DNA from 4 places in the Planococcus liqunii genome. Region 1 is predicted to be linked to each of the others. Evidence: riboswitches for the same ligand, from Rfam matches in the RefSeq annotation. Region 1 holds a riboswitch; each other region holds the start of a gene.
What was found. Region 1 has a riboswitch for S-adenosylmethionine ahead of mtnK (S-methyl-5-thioribose kinase). Riboswitches for the same ligand answer to the same signal wherever they lie in the genome.
Positions count from the first base shown of each region.

Region 2: it holds a riboswitch for S-adenosylmethionine, as region 1 does, so the genes downstream of both, QWY22_RS16210 (O-acetylhomoserine aminocarboxypropyltransferase/cysteine synthase family protein) here and mtnK (S-methyl-5-thioribose kinase) in region 1, are expected to answer to the same signal.
Region 3: it holds a riboswitch for S-adenosylmethionine, as region 1 does, so the genes downstream of both, metC (cystathionine beta-lyase) here and mtnK (S-methyl-5-thioribose kinase) in region 1, are expected to answer to the same signal.
Region 4: it holds a riboswitch for S-adenosylmethionine, as region 1 does, so the genes downstream of both, metK (methionine adenosyltransferase) here and mtnK (S-methyl-5-thioribose kinase) in region 1, are expected to answer to the same signal.

Region 1 is NZ_CP129238.1:3,832,094-3,838,188, forward strand. It holds gene QWY22_RS18945 (sugar ABC transporter substrate-binding protein) at 1-922, opposite strand, end outside; gene mtnA (S-methyl-5-thioribose-1-phosphate isomerase) at 919-1,980, opposite strand; gene mtnK (S-methyl-5-thioribose kinase) at 1,977-3,167, opposite strand; SAM riboswitch class I at 3,242-3,397, opposite strand; SAM riboswitch class I at 3,566-3,675, shown strand; gene mtnW (2,3-diketo-5-methylthiopentyl-1-phosphate enolase) at 3,749-4,963, shown strand; gene QWY22_RS18965 (2-hydroxy-3-keto-5-methylthiopentenyl-1-phosphate phosphatase) at 4,966-5,634, shown strand; gene QWY22_RS18970 (methylthioribulose 1-phosphate dehydratase) at 5,631-6,095, shown strand, end outside.
Region 2 is NZ_CP129238.1:3,283,147-3,289,241, forward strand. It holds gene QWY22_RS16200 (YjgB family protein) at 1-413, opposite strand, end outside; gene metX (homoserine O-acetyltransferase MetX) at 543-1,556, opposite strand; gene QWY22_RS16210 (O-acetylhomoserine aminocarboxypropyltransferase/cysteine synthase family protein) at 1,570-2,862, opposite strand; SAM riboswitch class I at 2,966-3,081, opposite strand; gene QWY22_RS16215 (glycerol-3-phosphate acyltransferase) at 3,211-3,852, shown strand; SAM riboswitch class I at 3,980-4,094, shown strand; gene QWY22_RS16220 (methionine ABC transporter ATP-binding protein) at 4,223-5,254, shown strand; gene QWY22_RS16225 (methionine ABC transporter permease) at 5,244-5,894, shown strand; gene QWY22_RS16230 (MetQ/NlpA family ABC transporter substrate-binding protein) at 5,950-6,095, shown strand, end outside.
Region 3 is NZ_CP129238.1:2,812,922-2,819,016, forward strand. It holds gene QWY22_RS14175 (hypothetical protein) at 1-83, shown strand, start outside; gene QWY22_RS14180 (hypothetical protein) at 229-402, shown strand; gene QWY22_RS14185 (LLM class flavin-dependent oxidoreductase) at 488-1,495, opposite strand; gene QWY22_RS14190 (STAS domain-containing protein) at 1,606-2,373, opposite strand; gene QWY22_RS14195 (cobalamin B12-binding domain-containing protein) at 2,351-3,004, opposite strand; gene QWY22_RS14200 (hypothetical protein) at 3,023-3,376, opposite strand; gene QWY22_RS14205 (antibiotic biosynthesis monooxygenase family protein) at 3,373-3,678, opposite strand; SAM riboswitch class I at 3,871-3,973, shown strand; gene metC (cystathionine beta-lyase) at 4,050-5,228, shown strand; gene ystJ (NADP-dependent malic enzyme) at 5,307-6,095, opposite strand, start outside.
Region 4 is NZ_CP129238.1:1,325,764-1,331,858, forward strand. It holds gene QWY22_RS06710 (metal ABC transporter solute-binding protein, Zn/Mn family) at 1-432, opposite strand, end outside; gene yidD (membrane protein insertion efficiency factor YidD) at 521-751, opposite strand; gene QWY22_RS06720 (Dps family protein) at 858-1,304, shown strand; gene ytkD (RNA deprotection pyrophosphohydrolase) at 1,374-1,832, shown strand; gene QWY22_RS06730 (alpha/beta hydrolase family protein) at 1,813-2,592, shown strand; gene pckA (phosphoenolpyruvate carboxykinase (ATP)) at 2,667-4,256, opposite strand; SAM riboswitch class I at 4,493-4,604, shown strand; gene metK (methionine adenosyltransferase) at 4,802-6,010, shown strand.

The sequences.
Region 1 (6,095 bases):
CGCCGTTGATCTGCTGGTATAGGTAACGCACCTGGATGCGTCCGATATCAACCGGATCCACCGCTGCCGATGCAACCCACGGGCTGCCGTCTTTTTGGATCATCTGCAAATCTTCATCACTCATGTCGATGCTGTACACGTTGATGTCTGTGCGTCCGGACTGTTCGATGGCTCGTACGGCGCCTTTTGCAAATTCATCCCATGCAGCCCAGACCGCTGTGATTTCGCCTTCGTTCGGATACTGCTTCAATACCGCTTCCATCTGCGCTTGTGTATCAAGTGCCGTATTTTGTGTGGCCGCACCAAAAGCCGTTACTTCTTTGATGCCGGTATTGGTTTTCAAAAATTCCTCGTAAGCGATTTGGCGGCGTTCCATCGGCGCGAAGCCGGCCACCCAGATTTTCACGATATTCGCTTGACCGTTATGGTCTTCAGCTAATTTTTCCAATGTCAGTTCGGCCATCTGTTGGTCACCTTGTTCCAAAGAAACAACGCCTTCCACCTCAACTCCGGCGTCAAACGCGACAACCGGAATGCCTTTTTCGACCGCTTTTTCAACGCCCTGGTTCAGCGCTTCTTTTGTGCCGTGGTCAATCAAAATGCCGTCAAAGCCCTGGTTAATAGCGGCATCCAGATTTGATGCCATTTTTGCCAAGTCGCCGTCTGAGGTGAAAACGGTCACTTCGCCGCCGAATTTCCCGACTTGTTCTTCGACCCCTTCAATATACTGAGCTGAAAAAGTTCCGAGGTTTTGCTGCATGATAAGCGCCACTTTTTTGCCGGACAGCGGATTGTCCGAAGCTTCCGCTTTCGTGCCGTCCGCCGCCTTTTCCGCACTTCCATCACCTTTTGGCTGGCAGGCTGCCAGAACTGCACTGATGATCAATAAAATCGTTAACAATAAGAGCGACTGTTTTTTCATAATTTGTCTCCTTTTCCTGCATATAAATTAAGAACTTCGGGAATGTTCCGCTGAAAATCGCCTTGGATAATCCCTTTTTCTGTGATAATGGCGGAAATTAAATGCGCCGGCGTCACATCGAATGCCGGATTGAAGACTTTTGTGCCAAGAGGCGCCACCGGCTGATGGCCGATATGGGTAATTTCTTCCGCTTTCCGTTCTTCAATCGGAATTTCTTCCCCGCTTCGGGTCGCAAGGTCAAACGTTGAGGCAGGGGCTGCCACATAAAATGGAATCCCGTAAGCATCTGCGAGAATCGCGAGATTGAGGGTGCCGATTTTATTGGCCGTGTCACCGTTTGCCGCGATGCGGTCTGCCCCGACGATGATGGCTTGAATGTCTTTTGCGCCGATGGTATGGGCTGCCATGCTGTCGGTGATGAGAGTGACGTCCACTCCCGACTGCTGGAGTTCCCAGACGGTCAGCCGCGCACCTTGGAAGACCGGCCGGGTTTCACAGGCATATACTTCAAACTTTCGGCCGCGTTCGCTTCCCAAGTGAAACGGCGCCAGCGCGGTTCCGTATTTAGCCGTGGCAATCGAGCCGGCATTGCAAATGGTCATGACGCGCCCCCGCCCTTCCAACAGCGACAAGGCGTATTCGCCGATCTGGCGGCAAGATGCCTCGTCTTCCTGGTGGATGCGCTCGGCTTCTTCGATGAGAAGTGCTTTTCCGGCTTCGGCCGTTTCGGCTTTTTGAACGGTTTTAAGCAGCCGCTCAAGCGCCCAGACCAAATTCACCGCTGTCGGCCGCGACTGGCCCAAATATTCTGCATCTGTTTGCACAGCCTCCAAAAAAGCTTCGGCCGTATCCGTACTATGGCGCTGGGCGGCAACCGCCAGCCCATAGGCAGCGGTAATGCCGATGGCCGGCGCACCGCGCACTTTCAGCGTAAAAATCGCTTCGTAAACATCTTCAATGGTTTCAAGCGTCAAATAATCGATTTCATGCGGCAGTTTCTGCTGGTCTAAGATAACCAGCTGCCCTTCTGTCCAGACAATGGATAACGGAATACTCATGGCTGCAGCTCCTCCAGGAGTCCGGCTACCGCGCCGATTGATGTCAATTCGGCGCGCTTTAGAATTAAGGCTTCTCCTGTTTGCAAAGTTTGCTTTTTCAGACGGATGCGCTGCTCCGCTTCTTCAATGCCGTCCAGGTCTTTTACATGCGCAAGGCCAATCGTGCGGCGAATCAATTCACAGCCCGCAAAGCCAAGCGTATCGCGAAAAATCTTTTCCAGCACAAATTCTTTGTAGCCGGCCGTTTCTTTGAAGGCTTCGATGCCTTCCTGCTCCCACAGCTGCGTGAAACGGGCAGAGAAAACGTCCCATGTCTTTTCAATATGGATTAAAACGACTTGCCGTTCTTCGCCGCTTCGCGTAATTGACTGGACAATCAAATTGGCCAGAAACAAACCGACATCAAAACCGATCGGTCCGTAAAACGCGAATTCCGGGTCGATGACTTTGGTTTCCGACTCGCTCGCGAAAATACTGCCGGTATGGAGATCACCGTGCAGCAGCGCTTCCGCTTCCGTCAAAAAGCTGAACTTCAGCTTCGCGGCTTCCAGTTTCAATGGAGCATTGTTCCAAATCGCTTCTACCGCTCCCTGCAGTTCCGGTTCGTAGTCGTTGGTGTCGTTGTTGAAGAACGGGTCGGTGAAAATCAGGTCTTCTGTAATTTTGCACAGTTCCGGATTCGAATACTCGGCCACCAAACGTTTTTTCTCAAACGGGTGAAGCGCAAAATCGGATGTATGGAACAGCGTACGCGCCAAATATTCGCCAATGTCTTCGGAAAGTTTCGGGTAGGCTTCTCCTTGGATCAACCCTTCACGCGCAATCGTCAGATGCGACAGGTCTTCCATCACCGTAATCGCCAGTTCCTCATCGGTTGCATAGACGGAGGGCACAAGGCCCGGTGCGAATTCGCCGTGCTTTTGGAGAGCGTTCGCTTCAATCGCTGCACGCTTCAAGGTCAGCGGCCAGCTTTCCCCGACCACTTTCGCATACGGCAGTGCTTGTTTGATGATCAGAGCCTTTCCGCTTTTCGGATCTTTGACCTGGAATACGTAATTTAAATTGCCATCGCCGATTTCGCGGCATACCAGTTCCGCGCCTTCAGGGAATGGATATAAGCGGCGAGCCAGTGCAATGGCTGTTTCTTCTGTTAATGCTTCGTATTGTTTGGTTGCAATTGTCATCATTCATCTACCTCTCCGGTTCAATATAAAAAGCCTCTTTCCGCAAAGAAAGAGGCTTAGAACGACAGATTCCGCGCCTCTTATCTTTCAGAAATGCTAGTTTCTGATGGAATTAGCACCGTGCCTTGCGGAATTTTGCATTCCGGCGCAAAAGCGCCCCTTCTCACGAAGGTATTACGGTCGGTTGCTGGGCGTCATAGGGCCAATATCCCTCTGCCTGCTCTTGATAAGAGTACTGTTTAAGTATGTGTATGCTGTTTGAAAAGAATCCTATCACGGTTCAGAATTGAGTGTCAATTACTTTTTTTACTAGATAAAATTTTAAAAATATTTATTGACAGAAAGTTTCTGCCATGAAATAATCAGAATTAATTTCTTTAAACTAAACCAATTGAATACCATTCTTATTCAGAGCAGGTGGAGGGACGAGCCCTATGAAGCCCGGCAACCGGTCCAATGACGGACACGGTGCTAATTCTTGCAGCCATTCGATGCGGCTGGGAAATAAGAAGTTGTTAAGCCCCTTAACCTCTTCTTGTTTGAAGAGGTTTTTTATTTTGATTTTTAACAGGAGTGTGAATGCAGTGAGCAATTTAATAGCAACATATCAGTTGTACGGCAAACCCGGTTCGTTCGGGAAAAAAGCGGAAGGGATTGCCCTTGGCTTAACGATCGGTTCGTGGACCGACCTGCCTTTGCTGGAGCAGCAGCAATTGAAGCAGCATAAAGGGAATGTCGTTTCCGTAACGGAATTCGAAGATTCACCGCATCCGCTAAAGCCGGATGAAATCAAAGCGGTGGTGGAGATTTCGTATCCAAGCGCCAATTTCTCGGCGGATTTGCCGGCGATTTTAACGACTGTATTCGGCAAGTTATCGCTCGACGGTGAAGTAAAGCTGCTCGACCTCGATTTTGATGAAGAGCTGCTCGCCCATTTCCCGGGACCGCGATTCGGCATAGACGGCATCCGGGCTTTGCTCGGAGTGACCGGACGCCCGCTTGTCATGAGCATCTTTAAAGGCGTTATCGGCCGCAATCTGGATTTCCTGGCTGCGCAGCTGCAGCAGCAGGCACTTGGCGGTGTAGATTTGGTGAAAGACGATGAAATCCTTTTCGATAATCCGCTGACGCCTTTTGAACAGCGAATCACGACCGGGAAGAACGTCTTGCGGCAAGCTTTTGAAGAAACCGGACACCGGACGCTTTATGCGATGAACTTATCGGGACGCACTACCGCTCTACGGGACAAAGCGAAAAAAGCACGCGAATTGGGTGCGGACGCGCTGCTGTTCAATGTGCATGCTTACGGGCTCGATGTGCTGCAGGAACTGGCCGAAGACACGGAAGTCGGGCTGCCGCTCATGGCGCATCCGGCATTCAGCGGCGCATTCACTTCATCCAGCTTTTACGGTCTGGCGACTCCCCTTGCCCTCGGCAAACTGGTCCGTTACGCAGGCGCTGACTTTTCACTGTTCCCCTCACCATACGGCAGTGTTGCACTGGAAAAAGCGCAGGCGCTGGCACTCGGCGAGGAATTGGTGAAGGAAAGTCCTTTAAAGCGGACTTTCCCGGTTCCTTCCGCGGGCATCCACCCTGGACTGGTGCCGCTATTGATGAACGATTTCGGCATCGACAGCATCATCAATGCCGGCGGCGGCGTACATGGCCATCCGAACGGTGCAGCCGGCGGCGGGCGGGCTTTCCGCCAGGCAGTCGATGCCGTTTTGAACAAAACAACACTCACTGACGCTTCCGAACAGCATGAGGAACTAAAAACAGCATTGGAAATATGGGGGTAAGCATGTTGAGCAAACCAGTAATATTCTGCGACTTCGATGGCACTGTCACCAATAACGACAACATCATCGCCATCATGAAAAAATTCAATCCGCCCGGCTGGGAACCGATTAAAGACGATATCCTGTCCCAGCAGGTGTCCATAAAAGAAGGCGTGGCGAACATGTTCTCGCTGCTGCCATCTTCGAAAAAAGACGACATCATCCGCTTTGTGCTGGACCAGGCGGAAATCCGCGACGGCTTTGCTGAATTTGTAGCTTATGCCAAGGAACAGGACATCCCGCTTTATATCGTCAGCGGCGGCATCGACTTCTTTGTCCATCCGCTGCTTGAGCCATTCGGCCCTTTTGCCGGCATCTACTGCAACGAAGCGGATTTCTCGGGTGAAACGATCCAAATCAATTTCCCACATGGCTGCGACGGCGACTGCACGAGCCAAGGCTGCGGCTGCTGCAAGCCGTCCATCATCCGTGAGCTGCTGAAAGGCGGCTCCAAAAGCATTGTCATTGGTGATTCCATTACCGATCTTGAAGCGGCGAAACGGGCGGATCTTGTCATTGCCCGCGATTTTCTGATTGAGAAATGTGAAGAACTCGGCTTGGCATATGAACCGTTTGAAAACTTCCGCGACGTCACTTCCATCATCAACGCCCGCTTGGGTGTGAAGCTATGACGGCCCTTCAGGAACGGTGGCAGGAACTCGCAGATGTCAAAGACGAATTGGCGCTCCGCGATTGGTTTATGGGAACGAGCGGCAATCTGGCCATTAAAGTACAGGACTCTCCAATCGAATTTCTAGTGACCGCCAGCGGCAAAGACAAGCGGAAACGCACAGCGGAAGATTTTCTGCTGGTGGATGCCAGCGGCCAGGCCATCGAAGATACTCATTTGAAGCCGTCAGCGGAAACTCTGCTTCATTGCGAAGTCTATACAAAAACGGCCGCTGGCTGCAGCCTTCATATCCATACTGTAGCAAACAACGTCATTTCCGAAATCTACGGGAACCGCGGAAAAATCGAATTCCAAGGCCTCGAACTGATCAAAGCATTCGGCTTATGGGATGAAGATGCGGTGCTGACCATCCCGATCATTCCCAACCACGCACACATCCCTGACCTGGCGGAAGAGTTCCAG
Region 2 (6,095 bases), 550 kb from region 1:
GCAATTTGATAAGAAGCATTTCCCATCGAACCGTGATAAAAATCGAATTCATCCACTTGCTCCTCCGGTTCGCCTATTGCGGCATACACTTCATCGCGCGTTGCTTTCCCGACTTGAAACCCATCAGAGAATCGGTAGACAATACCGGTTTCGGCGTTTTTTACAATTTCTTTTAAAGTGTCTATTGCCATTCCTTTTTGCTCGTCATCGACTACCGGTTCTTCCACTCCACTTTCACTCTCTTCCGCCTTCTCCTGTTCCGGCTCTGCTGCTGCTGTTTCTTCCACTGTTTCAGTTGAATGTTCTTCTGTATGGCTTTTTGGCACATCCTCGTTGCTGCTCGCTTCGCTGCACGCGGCTAAGCTGAGAGCCAGCGTGGCTGCGCTGCCTAACCAAAATAGCTTTTTAACCATAAAACAACCCCCTCCCGAATTTCGAATATTCTACTTTACAGACGCTCGAACTCAGGGTTTGTTGCATACCAAAAACTTTCGCTTTCAATAAGTTAAGTGAAATCCATTGCACAAAAGAAAAACCCATGCTTATCGCATGAGTTCAGGAACGACCAGGCTATTCAATTTCTTTTGGATATACTCTCCCCATTTTTCGAACTCGACCAGAAATCCGTCATGTCCGAACTGGGTTTCGATGATTTCCCACGAAGCGTTTGCCATGCTCTTTAACCACGGAATCATCTGCTCGCTCGGGTACAGCAAATCATACGTAAAGGATAGAGTAAAGATTTCCACATCGATTTTCTCCCGTGACACGTCATGGGTATTCATCGCTTTCAACAAAGTCAGGTAACTGTTGGCATCAAAGCGTTTCGCCAGTTTTTGCCCCTGGTAGTCCAAATATGATTCTACCTGAAACTGTCCTTCTTTGGTGCTGCGCCGGAAGCGCTGGTCGAACAAATTGCCGCTCCGGTAAGTGACCATCGCAGCCATCCGCGCCAGTTCAAACCCTTTTAGATCTGCAGAATCCACATAATTCCCGCCCTCAAAAAGTGCATCAGTTTCTATGGATTGAATGCCGATCCAGTTGAATGCTACTCCGTAATCGCTATAGGCGGGCGTCACTGCAAGCGGCAAAATGCCATCTACAAAATCCGGATACAAATGCCCCCACTCCAGCGCTTTCATCCCGCCGAGCGAACCACCAAGAACCGCTGTCAGATGAGAGATGCCAAGTTCTTTCAAAGCGGCATATTCCGCACGCACCATGTCGCGTATCGTAAGCAGCGGAAATGAGGCCCGGTAAGGTTCTCCGGTTTCCGGGTTTATCGACGTTGGTCCCGTTGAACCATGGCAGCCGCCGAGCACGTTAAAGGTAATGACTTGAAAAACGTCTGTATCCACAGCTTTGCCAGGCCCGATCAGCCCCGACCACCAACCTGGATTTTCAGCAGTGCCTACAGCGAACTGATCGCCTGTCAGCGCATGGCAGACGAGGATGGCCGGAGCCCCTTCTTTTCCGCAGCGTTCATAGGCAAGTTTCACATCATGCAAGACTTCCGTAGATTCTAAGGTCAGTGATCCTATGGATACAGTCGTCATGTCCGTTCCCTCCTTACACGTTTTCCAAAACTGCTGCCTGGATGGCTTGTTCAAGATCGGCAATCAAATCTTCCGGATTTTCAAGCCCTACTGACAAGCGGATCAATTCTTCGGTAACGCCTGACAATTCCAGTTCTTCTTTTTTCAATTGCTGATGCGTGGTCGAAGCCGGGTGGATGATCAATGATTTGGCATCGCCGACATTCGCTACATGCGACCATAAACCGACACTGTCAATGACTTTGCGCCCCGCTTCGCGTCCGCCTTTCACGCCGAAGTTGACGATTGAACCGTAGCCGTCTCTCAAATATTTCTGCGCCAACTGGTGAGACGGGTGGTCTTCAAAACCGATATAGTTTACCCACTCCACTTGCGGATGGTCTTTCAAATATTCCGCAATCAAGCGCGCATTGCTGTTATGGCGCGGGATGCGCAAATGCAAAGTTTCCAGTCCCTGCAGGAACGCATGGGCACTTTCCGCACTTAATGACGGCCCGAAATCGCGAAGCAGCTGCACGCGCAGCTTGGTTGCGAACGAGGCGCCTTCCACGTCGATGCCATAGCGGATGCCGTGGTAGCTTTCATCCGGCTCTGTGTAGTTCGGGAATCTTGAATTATTCCAATTGAACTTGCCGCCGTCCACGACAACGCCGCCAATGGTTGTGCCGTGCCCGCCGATCCATTTTGTCGCGGAATGGATGACAACGTCTGCGCCGAACGCGATCGGATTGCTGCCGTAAGGCGAGGCAAATGTATTGTCAATCAATAAAGGAATCTGATTTTCATGGGCGATGTCGGCTACCGCTTCTACATCAAAAACGTTCAAGCTTGGGTTTCCGATAATTTCACCGAAAATCGCTTTTGTTTTATCCGTAATGGCTGCCCGGAAGTTTTCCGGGTTTGTTGTTCCGTCTACAAATTTAACCGTGATGCCATAGCGCGGCAATGTGTTGGCAAAAAGGCTGTAGGTACCGCCGTACAGATTGCCGTCCGCCACAATTTCGTCTCCCGCTTCCGCTACGTTCAGAATGGAGAAAGCAATGGCCGCCATTCCCGATGCAAGGGCGACTGCAGCAGTCCCGCCTTCAAGAAGCGCCACACGCTGTTCAAAGACGTCCACGGTCGGGTTCATGATGCGCGAATAAATATTTCCTTGTTCTTTCAATCCAAATAAGTTTTGGGCATGCTCCGTATTTTTAAACACATAAGAAGTGGTTTTATGGATGGCTACCCCTCTCGCTCCAGTCACTGGATCCGGTTGTTGTCCGCCGTGCAATAAAAGCGTTTCTGGTTTAAAGTTTGTCATTTTGTTTTCCTCCTAAGGTTTTTTTGATGGAAACCGCGGTTGAGGAGGAATAGAAAAAAGCCCCCTTCAATTAAGAAGAGGGCCGTTGTATACGGATTGCCTCCTCTCATCTGCCAGATCCCGTCTTGCCGGATCTGTAGGATTTAGCACCTTTCCAAGCATCGCTTGTTGGTTGCCGGGCATCATAGGGCCTATTCCCTCCGCCTCTCTTGATAAGAGTATTCAGATTTAGTTTTCCATCATGTTGAGTAGTATAAAAAGAATAAAATAATTTGTCAAGTCTATCTTTTCTAAAAATTATGAAACCATTACTTCTTTCAGCCGTTTACTATATAGAGGTGAGAAAATATGATTTTATGGATTGCATTTGCACTTTTTTCAGGTTATTTGATCGGCTGCCTTCATGGTTCTTCCCTTGCCCAGCTCTTATCCGGCGTCAATGTCAAAAAAGAAGGCGTCAAAAATTCTGGAGCGTCCAATGCGGCAATCGTCCTTGGCTGGAAATACGGCGCACTGGTCGCTTTTTGGGACATCCTGAAAGGAGCTCTCGCCGTCGTCGGATTCCGCCTTTTGCTGAACAGCTTTTCTTTATCCGATGACACGGTTTGGATGCTCTTGTTCCTGGTAGGAGCCGGTGTGATTTTCGGCCACAACTTCCCATTTTATATGAACTTTGACGGCGGCAAAGGAACCGCTTCTGTCATAGGCGTCATGCTTGCGCTCGACTGGAAACTTGGGCTTGCCGGCGGATTGCTGCTGGTGCTGGCGGCACTAGTCACCAATTATTTGGTGATTGGCGTGCTGGTTTTGTATGGCATGTTTTTTGCCATCGCCTACTGGCCGGCTGAAGGCATCTGGCCCCTTGCCACTGCTGTTGCCTTATTTGCTATGGCCGTTTGGAAACATCTTGAAAACATTATTCGCATCAAAGATGGCACGGAAACAAAAGTATCTGCGGTATTTCGAAAGAAACCAGCAGGGTCCGCCTAACACAACGGCTTCACATAGGTCTTTTTGCTTCTTTTCTCTGCTTGAATAAAGTTTTTTAGAGATGCCCTTGACTTATTCGTTATTTCACAATAAAGTAAACATTACAAATCGAATAACGTACATCACTTTCTTATCCAGAGAAACCGAGGGACAGGCCCTATGACGTTTCGGCAGCGGGTTCGCTATATGCGAACACTGTGCTAATTCCTGCAGATGCTTTTTTTGCATCTGGAAGATGAGAACGAGATGGTTTCATTCTGAAGCCTTCTTTTTTCTTGTGGATAAGAAAAAAGAGGGCTTTTTTTCGTTCATTTTGAAAGAAAGTGGAAGTGTACAGTAAAGGTTTAGACAGCAAGAGGAGGCATACCAAATGATTCAATTTGAAAAGGTCGCAAAAACCTACCAGTCGGGCAAGCAGGAAATCCACGCGTTGAACGGCATTGACTTGACCGTTGAAACAGGTGAAATATATGGTGTCATCGGCTTTAGCGGCGCCGGCAAAAGTTCCTTGATCCGGACGGTCAACTTATTGGAACGGCCGACAAGCGGCCGGGTTTTGATCCACGGCAAAGACATCTCCACCCTATCCAGCAGAGAAATCCGGGAAACCCGGAAAGACATCGGCATGATTTTCCAGCATTTCAATCTGTTGAATTCAAAAACGGTGTACCACAACGTCGCCATGCCGCTTATCCTGGCAAACACACCGAAAAACAAAATCAAGGAACAAGTAAAAGACTTGCTTGATTTTGTGGGGCTTGCAGACCAAGCTGAGAAATACCCTGATCAGCTTTCCGGCGGACAGAAGCAGCGGATCGGCATTGCCCGTGCGCTTGCTACCAACCCTTCGGTTCTGCTGTGCGACGAAGCGACATCCGCGCTAGATCCGCAAACAACGCAGTCCATCCTGGAATTGCTTCGCCGCATCAACCGGGAATACAATATCACCATTTTGCTGATTACCCACGAGATGGGCGTAATCCGGGAAATCTGCGATAAAGTCGCGGTTCTCGAAGCCGGCAAAGTGATCGAACAAGGCAGCGTATTCGAAGTATTCACCAATCCGCAGCAGCCGACAACCCAGCGCTTTGTCCGTTCTGTCATGAACGACGACCTGCCTGAATCGCTTCTGAACCAAATTCAGGACCCGAACCGCAGCCATACGATCTACCGCGTCCAGTTTACAGGTCCTTCTGTCGGTCAGCCGTTGATGTCGCGGGTATCGCGGGAGTTCAATCTCGATCTGAACGTGCTGTTCGGCAACATCACCGAACTCCAAGGCGCCCCATATGGCAATTTGATCGTCGAGTTTTCCGGAACGCCGGCTGAAATTGAGCAGGCGTTGAAAGCGATTCGAAGCGACACGGTCAAAGTTGAGGAGGTTAAGAACTATGCTAGTTGATAACGAACAAATTTTAGAAGCCCTTTGGGAAACCGTTTATATGACAGGTGCTTCGTTTCTTTTTTCTTTGATCATCGGATTCCCGCTCGGAATACTGCTGGTCGTCACCCGCAAAGGGCATTTGTTGGCAAACGAGCCGGTTTCGAAAGTTTTGAACATCATCATTAATATTTTCCGCTCCGTGCCATTCATCATTTTGATGGTCGCCATCATTCCGTTGACCCGCCTGATTGTCGGCACGTCAATCGGCACAGCAGCCGCCATCGTCCCACTGGTCTTTTATGCAGGGCCGTATATCGCACGCTTAATCGAAAACTCCTTGCTTGAAGTGGATAAAGGCGTTATCGAAGCAGCGCAGGCAATGGGTGCCACCCCTGGGCAAATCATCTTCCGCTTTTTGATTCCGGAAGCCTTGAGTTCACTGGTCCTGGCATTGACGATTGCGATTGTCGGCTTGATTGGTGCATCCGCTATGGCCGGAGCCATCGGAGGCGGCGGCCTCGGAGACTTGGCCATCACCTACGGTTACCAGCGCTTTGATACCTTAGTCATGGTCATCACCGTCGCTATCCTGGTGATTCTCGTCCAAGGCGTGCAGTCGCTCGGAAACGTGTTGTCAAAACGCGTACGCCGCAGTTAAAAACAACATCATTAAATTCTAAAACAACTAAAACAAACATTGGAGGAAACACAACATGAAGAAAATTACTTCCCTTTTACTATTAGCCGCACTGGTTTTGCTTTTGGCAGCATGCGGAGGCGGCGATGAAGAAGGCGCCGACGGCAACCGAAAAGTCACACTTGGCATCAGCGGCTCTGATACAACGATTTGGGATTATGT
Region 3 (6,095 bases), 1.0 Mb from region 1:
CCGTCTCGGCTGAATGGAACCAAACAGCTCCTTCCCTTTTCTTTGAATCAATGATGCAAAATGCAAAAGCAACTGCAGAATAACAGCAAATGCCCGCTATTGTTTATCGGGCATTTTTATAATCTATTCCCTTTGATATAAACAGAATAATCAGTATAATGAAGGTGTAGAGCAGTGTCCTCTCTTCAATTGCAAATGTCCAACAAATCAAATAAGGAGGTTTTAATCATGGACCGCAGACGTGTGGACCCGCAGGAAGTTGAACGCCGGCAGTTTGACGACGATTTTTTTGCATCACTGGACATGATTGGCGAAGGATCACCCGTATTTTCGTTTTTGGAAGACGACGATATCCCCGAAGAAGTGAAAGACGAAGAGAAAAAAGTGCAAAATCTCCAGTAAACCATAGGGCTGACACTCTCTGTTTCCAGGGAGGCCGTTTGCTGAACAAAAATCCCCTTCAAGCAAAATCTTGAAGGGGATTTTTTCATTCCATCATTTCAGCAACAATCTCATAAGAGCGGAGCCGGTCTTCCTGGTGGAAAACCTGGGAGTTGATGATCACTTCGTTGGCACGGGTTTTGTTGATGAAAGCACTTAGTTTTTCGCGCACTACATCAGGCGTGCCGACAATCATTGATTCCGTATCCAGCTTTTCTTTGAAAATGGCGATTTCCCGGTCCGTCCAAGCCTCTTCCAAATTGTCGATCGGCGGGGTGAACGTTGTCGGCATGCCCCGCATCAAGTTGAACATCTGCTGCTGGCTGGATGTCGCCAGCCATTCTGCGCGTTCCTGGGTATCCGCTGCAATGACATTTACTCCGACCATGGCATACGGCTCTTTCAGTGCGGCGGAAGGCTTGAAATTCTGGTGATATAATTGCAGCGCCTGCATCGTAAAGTCCGGCGCAAAGTGGCTGGCAAATGAAAACGGCAAGCCCTTGATGGCCGACAGCTGGGCACTGAAGCCGCTGGATCCCAAAAGCCAAATCGGCACATGAAGGCCTGTGCCCGGATACGAACGAACACGTCCGACCGGTTTATCGGAAAAGTAATTCTCCAGCTCGGACACTTGCTGCGGAAAATCATCTCCGCTGCTTTGCAATGTGCGCCGGAGCGCATAAGCGGTCGCTTGGTCACTGCCAGGCGCACGCCCGAGCCCCAAGTCGATGCGGCCAGGATAAATCGCTTCGAGCGTTCCGAACTGTTCGGCAATGACGAGCGGTGCATGGTTCGGCAGCATGACCCCGCCTGAGCCGACACGGATTCGTTCAGTAGCCCCGGCAATATGGCCGATCAATACCGAAGTCGCGGAACTGCCGATTCCTGGCATGTTATGGTGTTCAGCAAGCCAGTAGCGGTTGAAGCCCCACTTTTCCACATGCTGGGCAAGCTCCACACTGCGGCGGAACGATTCTCCGGCGTTGCTACCTTCATTGACCGGTGCTAAATCTAAAACAGAAAGAGGAATATCTTTAAACTTTTTTATGTGCATTGTTCTTCACTCCTTACCCTACATATTGTATCGATTTTGCCAAATCATTACATCTTTCCCGCTCATGCTTTCGGGCAAAGAAAAAAGCCGGCTCTTTTAAAATAGCCAGCTCAGCTTGTCCGTCGGTTGGACGACAAGACTTCTTGCAGCGAAGAAAGAAAACGCATCGGCAGCTTCGCCTGCATCTGATGCAGCTGCTTGGCATGTTCCGGTTTGACACCTGTAAAAATGCTGGCTGTCCCCATAATCATCAAAGATTGCAGCAAATCAGCCAACTGCTGAAGGCCGCCGTCTGTAATTTTCCCCATCGCGGTTAAATCAAAAATTACGGTTTCTGCCCGGGTTTCGTAAATGTTCGCCAACAGCCGCGGAGAGAATGCCTGCACCTGCTCTTCCGTCAAATCGCCGAACAACGGCACCAGCAGACGGTTTGTGTCTAATTGAATATACGGAGCGGATAATTCGCTTACCCTTTGAAGCAGTTCGACCGTGCGTTCTTTTTCCAGGAACAGATCATAATCCGTCTCCCGGAGCCTTTCGCGCAGTTTGGCCAGTTGGTTTGCCACACGCTCCAATTGATTGTCTTTAGGCACAACAACGAGCGAAAGGCTTCCTGAATCACTCCGTTTCCCATAAACATCCGCCAAAAGCAGCTCGCCTTTTCGGGAAATAAAATTAAGCTCAAATTTTGGTTGAAGAACTTCGGAACTTAATAGGGTTTTTGCTTTTTTCAGACTTTCTTCATCGACAATATCGGTGAAAATCCGGCAGTCGCCAAATAGCTCAATCGCTTCTGCTGAGCCTTCGGTGATGACCAGCTGGCGATCCAGTGTATATGCCGGGAGCGGCAATCCATTAAATTGAGATGTCGTAGTCATTGCGCGGCTTCTCTCCCGTCTTCAGCCAGAGTTCCAACTGGCTTAAATCTTGTATAACCATCGCACCTGTGCTTCTCAAAGAGTTCACATTGGAAACATTGACCGCCCGTCCACCAATTAAAACAGCAGGTTTTGACGGCAATGCCAAAAACGCTTGTGCATAAGTTTTTAAAACAGGCAGCCTGTAAACAAGTGCCGCCGATAAAGCGACGACATCAGGCTGCCATTTTTCCGCAGCTTCCAAAGCATGCGGCAACGGAAGGTTCGGGCCCATGTATTTCACTGACCAGCCATGGTCACGAAAAAGGCTGGAGACCATTTTTAGGCCGATGTAATGGTCTTCCCCTTCGGGACCAAGAACCATCACTTTTCTTTCCAGCCCTTTTTCTGCCATTTCACGATTGTCCACAGCGGATACAACAAAATCACATATGGCTGTCGCTAAATGCTCATCCGCTACTGTTATTTCATTGTTTTCCCATAAAGAGCCAATATGATACATTGCCGGTGTCAGCAAATGGTCGAATAATTCTTTGCGGCTGTGCTGATCGAGGAAGAAACGGATGTGGCGCAACGCTTCCATATCTTCGCCTTCCAAAAACAAATCCGCTAATTGAATGGGTTGAATCATCGGATCAACCTCCTTTTGCTACGGTTTAGTAAGTAAGGCATTCGCTTCATTCAGGCAGGCGAGCATAAAGCGCTCTTCCTGCTTTCCCGTTTTCCCTGGAAGAATGTCGATGAGCCTTTCAAAATTATCGATAATAAGTGCAGTTTCCACATTGCGGCTGTTCAGCACCGTCTCGAGCCAGCGGCTATAATCAAGGAAAACTTGCATGTCTTCCAATTCATAAGCTGTTTCCAAATGGTCCAGATGGTGATGGTTGTCTTTTTCTGTATGCTGAAATCCCCGCTCGCCGAAGCGCTCCCACAAATTGGGGTAAGCTTCATAAATGCTCTTGGCCGTTTCCAGTGCAATTTGGCCTTTAATGGCTTTGTTCATTCGGCCACCACTTCATACTGGCGGACTTTCGGAGCAATTCCTGCCAGGTCCTTGTCAGGGTAATTCTTTTCGAGTTCATGGATTTCTTTAAACTCGCTGCTTCGGACCCATTTTAAATAAGACTCTTTTGACTGCCATTCCATGTGCACGGTCAATTCATTTAATTTTTTGGTGTTCTGGATCAAGCGAAACTGCTGAAAGCCTTCTGCCTGGTCTACCCGGCGGGAACGATTTCGGTATATTTCAATCAGATCCTGTGTTTTTCCCATCGGTACTTCTACAGTTGAAGTCACAATATACATCCATATTCCCCTTTTATAAAAAATAGTTAATGCTTATTATAACCTTTCGCTATTCGAATTAAAAGAAATGCCCTTTTGCTTCTTACATACTTCAAGTGGATGTTTTTAGATTATTTCATTTTTTCCCTTGCACTTCCGGCTGAAATGCTCTAGACTTACAAATATTAAATCGCACATAATTTCATAATTTATTTCTTATCAAGAGAGACGGAGGGATTTGGCCCTGCGATGTCTCAGCAACCAGCCTAACGGCAACGGTGCTAATTCCAATAGGCAACCGCCTAGCAGATGAGAAGATGATATTCCCAAACCAGGGGCTTTCTTCTTTTCTGAAGAAAGCCCCTGGTTTTTTATATGAAAGGATGATAAACATGACAACTCAAAAATTGGAAACGCAATTTATTCATGCCACCGGCGTAGACCGTGAAACCGGGGCAGTCAATGTTCCCCTCTATTTATCTTCGACTTATCATCAGGAAAGCTTTGATGAATTCGGACCTTTCGACTATAGCCGCTCCGGAAATCCGACGCGCTTAAAGTTGGAAGAAACCATTGCCAAACTTGAAAATGGCACACGCGGATTCGCCTTTTCTTCCGGCATGGCCGCGATTTCATCGGCTTTTATGCTGCTGTCCGCTGGTGACCACGTGCTCGTCTCTAAAGACGTATACGGCGGCACTTACCGGTTCGTTACAGAAGTTTTGAACAAATTCCAGATTGATTATACATTTGTCAATATGACGGACTTGAGCGAAATGGCGGAAGCGATTCGCCCGAACACTAAAGTCATTTACCTTGAGACGCCTTCCAATCCGGTGATGAACATCACCGATATTGAAATCGCTGCTAAACTGGCAAAAGCGAATGACTGCCTGACATTTGTCGACAATACTTTTATGACGCCGCTTTACCAAAATCCGCTGGACCTTGGAGCGGACCTTGTCCTCCACAGTGCGACGAAGTTTCTGTCCGGGCATAGCGACATCATTGCCGGCCTTGCCGTAACGAAAGATGCAGAGCTCGGCACCCGTCTGGGTTTTATCCAAAACACCTTCGGTTCTGTTTTAGGCGCCCAGGACGCTTATACGCTAATTCAAGGCATTAAGACACTTGGGGCACGTCTTAAGCAATCTTCCGCTTCGGCGCGCATTATTGCCGATTACTTGCATAGCCATCCGGCCATTGAAGAAGTCTACTATCCGGGATTCCGGTTCCACCCGGGATACCCGATCCATGAACGCCAAGCAACAGGCGCCGGAGCTGTCTTGTCTTTTCGGCTAGCTGACAAGAAAGCAGCCCGGGCATTTGTGGAAAGTTTACAGATTCCGCTATTTGCCGTCAGTTTAGGGGCAGTCGAATCGATCTTGTCGTATCCCGCAACCATGTCCCACGCTTCTATGCCAAAAGAAGAACGCGGCAAACGCGGCATAACCGATGGCCTGCTGCGCTTGTCTGTCGGGTTGGAACATACCGACGATTTATTGGAAGACTTGGAACAGGCATTGCAAAAAGTTCGGCAGCAAACCGGAAATGCACCGTCGCTTCTATAGGCCTGCAAAGCTTCTTTGACTCTTCAAAATCGATGTTAAAAAGCGGCCAATCCAAAAGGATAGGCCGCTTTTCTTCTATTATATATGTTCTTTGCCGGAAACAGCTGGAACGCCATCCAGTGTGTTTTGCGGCAAATATGCGTAATTGGCAACGCCCGTCTCGATTGCGGCCTTCGCAACAGCGGCAGCTACAGCCGGTGCTACTCTCAGATCGAAAGGAGCCGGTATCACATAATCGTCGTGAAGTTCATGCGCCTCGATCAGTCCGGCAATGGCTTCAACGGCCGCAATTTTCATCGCATCATTGATTTGGCTTGCTTGAACATCCAAAGCCCCTCTGAAGATTCCGGGAAAGGCCAGCACATTATTGACCTGGTTCGGAAAATCGGAACGCCCGGTCCCAACGATGCGCGCGCCCGCTTCTTTCGCCAAATGCGGCAGGATTTCCGGATTTGGATTAGCCATTGCGAAAATAATCGGATCTTTTGCCATCATCCGGATCATTTCCTGCGTCAGCGCACCTTCCGCTGAAACGCCGATAAAGACATCTGCACCATGGATAACGTCGCCCAGCAAGCCTTCCAAACGGTCCGGATTGGTGTTTTCCGCCACTTTTTCCTTGTATGGATTCATGCCGTATGTCCGGCCTTCAAAAATAGCGCCTTTTGTATCGCACATCACGAGCTGGCTGCAGCCAAACTTCCTTAAAAGCTTCACGACGGCTATACCGGCTGCACCTGCGCCGTTAACCACGATTTTTGTATCAGCAATCTCTTTTCCGACCAATTTCAAGGCATTGGCCAAACCAGCCAATGTCACAATTGCCGTCCCATGCTGGTCATCATGGAAAACCGGAATGCCCATTTC
Region 4 (6,095 bases), 1.4 Mb from region 1:
GTGCCCTTCTTCTTCATGAGCGTGCTCATCTTCTTCAGCATGCTCCCCGTGGCTGGCAGCCTCCAATTGTTCATCCGTTATAGCATCAGCTGTTGCGATAAACTGAACATTTTCACCGTTGAGTGTTTTTTTCGCACTGTCAATAAAACCTTCCAAGCCTAGGCCGATGTAAAACATCAAATCGGCTTCGGCAAGCGCAATCATGTCCTGTTGAGTCGGTTCAAAGCTGTGCTCGTTGGCGCCAGCCGGGTAAACCGATTCAACAGTGACACGATCTCCGCCGATGCGCTCAGTGAAATAAGTAAGCGGATAAACCGTGGTTTTGATATGCAGCTTGGCATCATCTTCTGGTTCCGTTTGGGAATCGATTGCCGGATTGCCGCAGGCTGCTAAAAATAGGATAAGGGCAATAAAGGGTATTAATTTTTTCATTATGTACCTCCAAATTGTAATGATTACGTTTTAATAACAAAATGTATGTTACAGCATGTTGTTTAAAAACACAAGAAAAACCACCAAATTATTTTTTTGGTGGCCATTGTTCCGGAACAAAATCGACTCCGCCTTTATTGAATGGATGGCATCGAAGGATCCGCCGTACCGCAAGATACCCGCCTTTGAATGCGCCGTGTTTTTCAACCGCTTCGATTCCATAATGGGAACACGTTGGATAAAAACGGCAGCTTGGCGGCGACAAGGGGGAGATGAACCGCTGGTAAAAGCGGAATATTTTCAACAAGATGGTCTTCATTTGAAGTCAGCTTCTTTCTGGAAAGGATCACTTATGTTTATTGTAAGCACAGGTGAGGTATAAATAAAGTATAAGAGCTTATCAAACTAATTGGAGAGTGATTGGAATGTCAGCAGAATTAAACCAGGAATTAAACGTACAGGTCGCAACATGGTCAGTCGTTTATACAAAATTACATAATTTCCACTGGTATGTAAAAGGGCATCAGTTCTTTACATTGCATGTGAAGTTTGAGGAGCTGTACAACGAAGCGACTCTACATATGGATGAAATCGCAGAACGCTTGTTGGCGCTTGGGGGCAAGCCGGTCGCAACGATGAAAGAGCAGCTGGAATTGTCAGTTGTTGATGAAGCAACCAGCCAGGAAAATTCAGATGAGATGGTGCAGACTGTCGTATCAGATTTTGATAAAATCATGAAATCCTTGAAAAAAGGGATGGAGTTGGCAGCAGCCGACAATGATGATATGACAGAAGACATGCTTAATGCCATCCATCAAAATCTTGAGAAACATTCTTGGATGTTGTCAGCATTTTTGGGTGAAAAGAAGTAAGATAGAGATACAGAAGCGTACACTGATAATATCAGGGTACGCTTTTTCTGATGTCCAAGAGGTGAAATGATGGAGTATATCGATTTGAACGGCTGCCGCTGCGAACTGTCGTTTAAGCCCGGAACGTTTCCGATTGAAAGCAAGCATGTGCTAGTGATCTGCAAATTCAACAATAGATGGGTGTTGACGAAGCACTCGGTGCGTGGCCTTGAATTCCCTGGCGGTAAGGTGGAACCAGGCGAAAGTTTAGCGCAAGCCGCGAAAAGGGAAGTATACGAAGAAACCGGTGCAGTCATTCATAATCCGGAATGGTTTGCGGAGTATACCGTCTTTTCGGAAAGACCTTTTTGCAAAACCGTTTTTCTGGCGGAAGTGGAGCACCTGGAGAAAATCGAAAAGATGGAAACCGAAGGCATTGTGTTAATGGAAAAACTTCAACCGGTTGGCTCTTTCAGCTTTTTGATGAAAGACGCGGGGATGAAACAAATTATAAAGAAGGTGGAGCAACTTGGAAAATGGGGCAATTGAATCGAAAAAAATGTATCCATCGCCGAATCCTCATGTCCGCCTGACTGAAATTGTCTACTGGTCAGAAGGCTTGCGGGTAAAAGGGCTGTTGGCGGAACCGAAAGAAGCGGGAGATTGGAGCGGCATTCTTTACTTGAGAGGCGGCATCCAGTCAATCGGGATGGTGCGCCCGGCACGCATTGCGCAATTTGCAGCACAGGGGTTTGTGGTATTTGCACCTTATTACCGGGGCAATCGGGGCGGGGAAGGCCGCGATGAATTTGCCGGAGCCGACCGGTGGGATGCTGTTCATGCAGTCGAAGTCCTGAAAAAGTTCAGCAATGAAAATGTGCATGTATTAGCTTTCTCGCGCGGCGGCATTATGGCGCTATGGACAGCCGTGTTAAGAGGGGACATTAGCTCTGTCGTCACATGGGCCGGCGTTACGGATACGGTGCTAACGTATAAGGAGCGTCCGGATATGCGGCGCATGATGAAACGCTTGTATGGCGGAACACCGAATACGGCGTTAACCGCATACGAAGAACGCAACCCCTTATTGCGCTTGGACGAAGTGAATGCGCCCGTCTTAATCATCCATGGCCTGAAAGACGAAAACGTTTATTCCGGACAGGCTTATTTGCTGGAAGAAGCTTTGAAAATGAATGACCAACCGCACGAAACTTGGTATTTTCCTGAATACACCCATTTCTTTCCGCCAGCAGCAAACCGCAAGACGGCGCGAGCACTTACCGAGTGGATGAGAAGGCAAGAGCGGTAAGTCAGGAGTAGAATGAAATTTAAAGGTACGCAAGCAAAAAAGCTATCCCAAAGGATAGCTTTTTTACATGTAATTTATAGTGGTGTTGGTCCGCCGTGTGCGCTAATATCAGCTGAAACGGTGCCGAATTTTTTGAAGTTTTCCTGGAATTTCTGAGAAAGTTCTTTCGCTTTTTGATCGTAAGATTCTTTATCAGCCCAAGCGTCGCGAGGGTTCAGGATGTTAGCAGGTACGCCTTCAATTTGTTTTGGAATTTGCAGGCCGAAGATTGCTTCCTGTTCCGTTTCCACGTCATGAAGTTCGCCTTTGATTGCCGCACGGACCATTGTACGCGTGTATGACAATTTCATGCGGTTGCCAATGCCGTATTCGCCGCCTGTCCAGCCTGTGTTTACCAGGAAGACGTCTACGCCGTGCTCATCAATTTTTTGGCCGAGCATTTCTGCATATACTGTAGCATGAAGCGGCAAGAATGGTGAACCGAAGCAAGTCGAGAATGTCGCTTCCGGAGAAGTGACGCCGCGCTCAGTTCCAGCAAGCTTCGATGTGTAGCCGCTCAAGAAATGGTACATCGCTTGTTCTTTTGTTAATTTGCTGATTGGAGGCAGTACGCCGAACGCATCAGCAGTCAAGAAAATAATTGTTTTCGGATGGCCAGCAACCGATGGATCGACAATATTGTCAATTGCCTGGATTGGATAAGCGGCGCGCGTGTTCTCTGTTAATGAACCATCGCTATAGTCCGGAATGCGAGTTTCTGGATCAACTACAACATTTTCCAGGACAGAACCGAAACGGATTGCGTCGTAAATTTGTGGTTCGTGCTCACGTGAAAGGTTGATTGTTTTCGCGTAGCAGCCGCCTTCAATATTGAATACGCCGTTGTCTGACCAGCCATGCTCGTCGTCGCCGATTAATTTGCGGTCCTGGTCTGCTGATAAAGTCGTTTTGCCTGTCCCCGATAAACCGAAGAACAACGCAACATCGCCATCTTTCCCAACGTTCGCTGAACAGTGCATAGGAAGAATGCCTTTCTCAGGCAGGATGTGGTTCATGATTGAGAAAATAGATTTTTTCATTTCGCCGGCATATTCGGTGCCGCCAATCAAAATGATTTTCTTTTCCATCGAAACGATGATGAATGTTTCTGAATCCGTACCGTCCACTGCAGGATCTGCATGGAAAGTCGGGGCATAAACGACGGTGAATTCCGCTTCATGCGCTGCCAATTCTTCAGCCGTCGGGCGGATGAACAATTGGTGGGCGAAAAGATTATGCCACGCGTATTCATTAACCGTCTGAATTGCCAAACGGGACTCTGGGTCTGCTCCTGCAAAGCCTTTGAAAACGTATAAGGCATCCTGTTTTTTCAGGTGCTCCATTACTTTGTTATATAAGTTTTCAAAAACATCAGAAGAAATCGGGCGATTTACGGAACCCCAATCGACTTTGTCTTTAGTAATAGCTTCTTCTACTATATACTTGTCTTTAGGTGAACGGCCTGTGTATTTGCCGGTTTCAGCTTTAACGGCACCTTCTCGAGTCAATACGGCTTCCCCACGTGATGTTGCAGCTTCCACTAATTGTGGAACTGAAAGTTGGATGTGCACATTTTGGCCATTTAAAAGATCCTTTAAATTATTTGCGAAGTTCACTGGATTCATTTATATGTACCTTCCTTTTCGGTTATTCCCATGGCAATGGGGAGGATGTATATTCGAACATTAGTATAACACATTCAAACCAATAGTCTATACTAATAACCAATTGTTATGAAAAAAATACTTTTAATGCGCCTGTAACAAAAATTATAGCGGTTTAATCGCAATATTGCCGTTGTTTGAACGAAAATCGTTGACATCACTTCCTACTTTCCGTATGATGAAAAATTGAACGGATACTCTTATTCCGAGCTGGTGGAGGGGACAGGCCCTATGAAACCCGGCAACCTGCTGCTGCATGCAGAGAAGGTGCCAAACCTGAAGCAAGGTCTCAACCTTGGACGATAAGAGTGAAAGGTGCTTATGATGATTTCTCCTTTCCACATGCAGATGCTGGATGGGATTTTTTTATGAAATTGCCCTTAATCCTCGTGTACAAAGGCCACAACGGCTTGAAGTTCAATCCTCACGGAACGGACTTGACATGGGAAACGAGTACCGTATCAATTTCGAGAGCAATCTCGCAGGATATAAGGAGGAAACACATTTTGAAAAACCGTCGATTATTCACATCAGAGTCAGTAACAGAAGGACATCCGGATAAAATCTGTGATCAGATTTCCGATTCTATTTTGGATGCCATTTTAGCAGAGGATCCAAATGCACGGGTTGCGTGCGAAACAACTGTAACAACAGGGCTAGTTCTTGTTGCCGGAGAAATTACAACATCTACGTATGTTGATATCCCGAAAGTTGTGCGTGAAACAGTTCGTGAAATTGGCTATACTCGCGCTAAGTACGGTTTCGACTCCGAAACAAGTGCAGTTTTGACAGCAATTGATGAGCAATCACCGGATATCGCCGCTGGAGTGAACGTAGCGCTTGAATCACGTGAAGGCCAAATGACTGATAAAGAACTAGACGATATCGGAGCAGGAGACCAAGGTCTGATGTTCGGATTCGCTTGCAACGAAACAGAAGAGTTAATGCCGCTTCCAATCTCGCTTGCCCATAAATTGGCGCGCCGATTGGCTGAAGTACGCAAAGAAGAAATCCTTCCATACTTGCGTCCGGACGGCAAAACACAAGTAACGATCGAATATGATGAAAACAATAAACCGCTTCGCGTGGACACAATCGTTATTTCCACTCAGCATCATCCGGAAGTAACGCTTGAGCAAATCCAGCGCAATATTAAAGAATACGTCATCAATGAAGTGGTTCCACAAAACTTGATCGACGAGGAAACAAAATACTTCATCAACCCGACTGGCCGTTTTGTAATCGGCGGACCACAAGGAGATGCGGGACTGACAGGACGCAAAATCATCGTTGACACTTACGGCGGATACGCTCGCCACGGCGGCGGCGCTTTCTCAGGCAAGGACGCGACGAAAGTTGACCGTTCTGCAGCTTATGCAGCCCGTTATGTAGCGAAGAACATTGTAGCAGCAGGACTTGCTGACCGTTGTGAAGTGCAATTGGCTTATGCAATCGGGGTAGCGCATCCGGTATCAATCGCATTTGATACATTCGGAACAGGCAAAGTGGATGAAGAGACATTGGACGATCTAGTCCGTGCAAACTTTGACTTGCGCCCGGCTGGAATCATCAAAATGCTTGACCTTCGCCGCCCGATCTACAAACAGACGGCAGCTTACGGACATTTCGGCCGTACAGATATCGATCTTCCATGGGAACGCACAGACAAAGTGGAAGTATTAAGAGAACAATCAGGTGTTTTTAAACAAGCGTAATAAATAACAAAAAGACGACCGGCAAAATTATGCCGGCCGTCTTTTTTTCTGCTTCTTGCGCAGATTCGTCCCTTGAGAGGCGTTG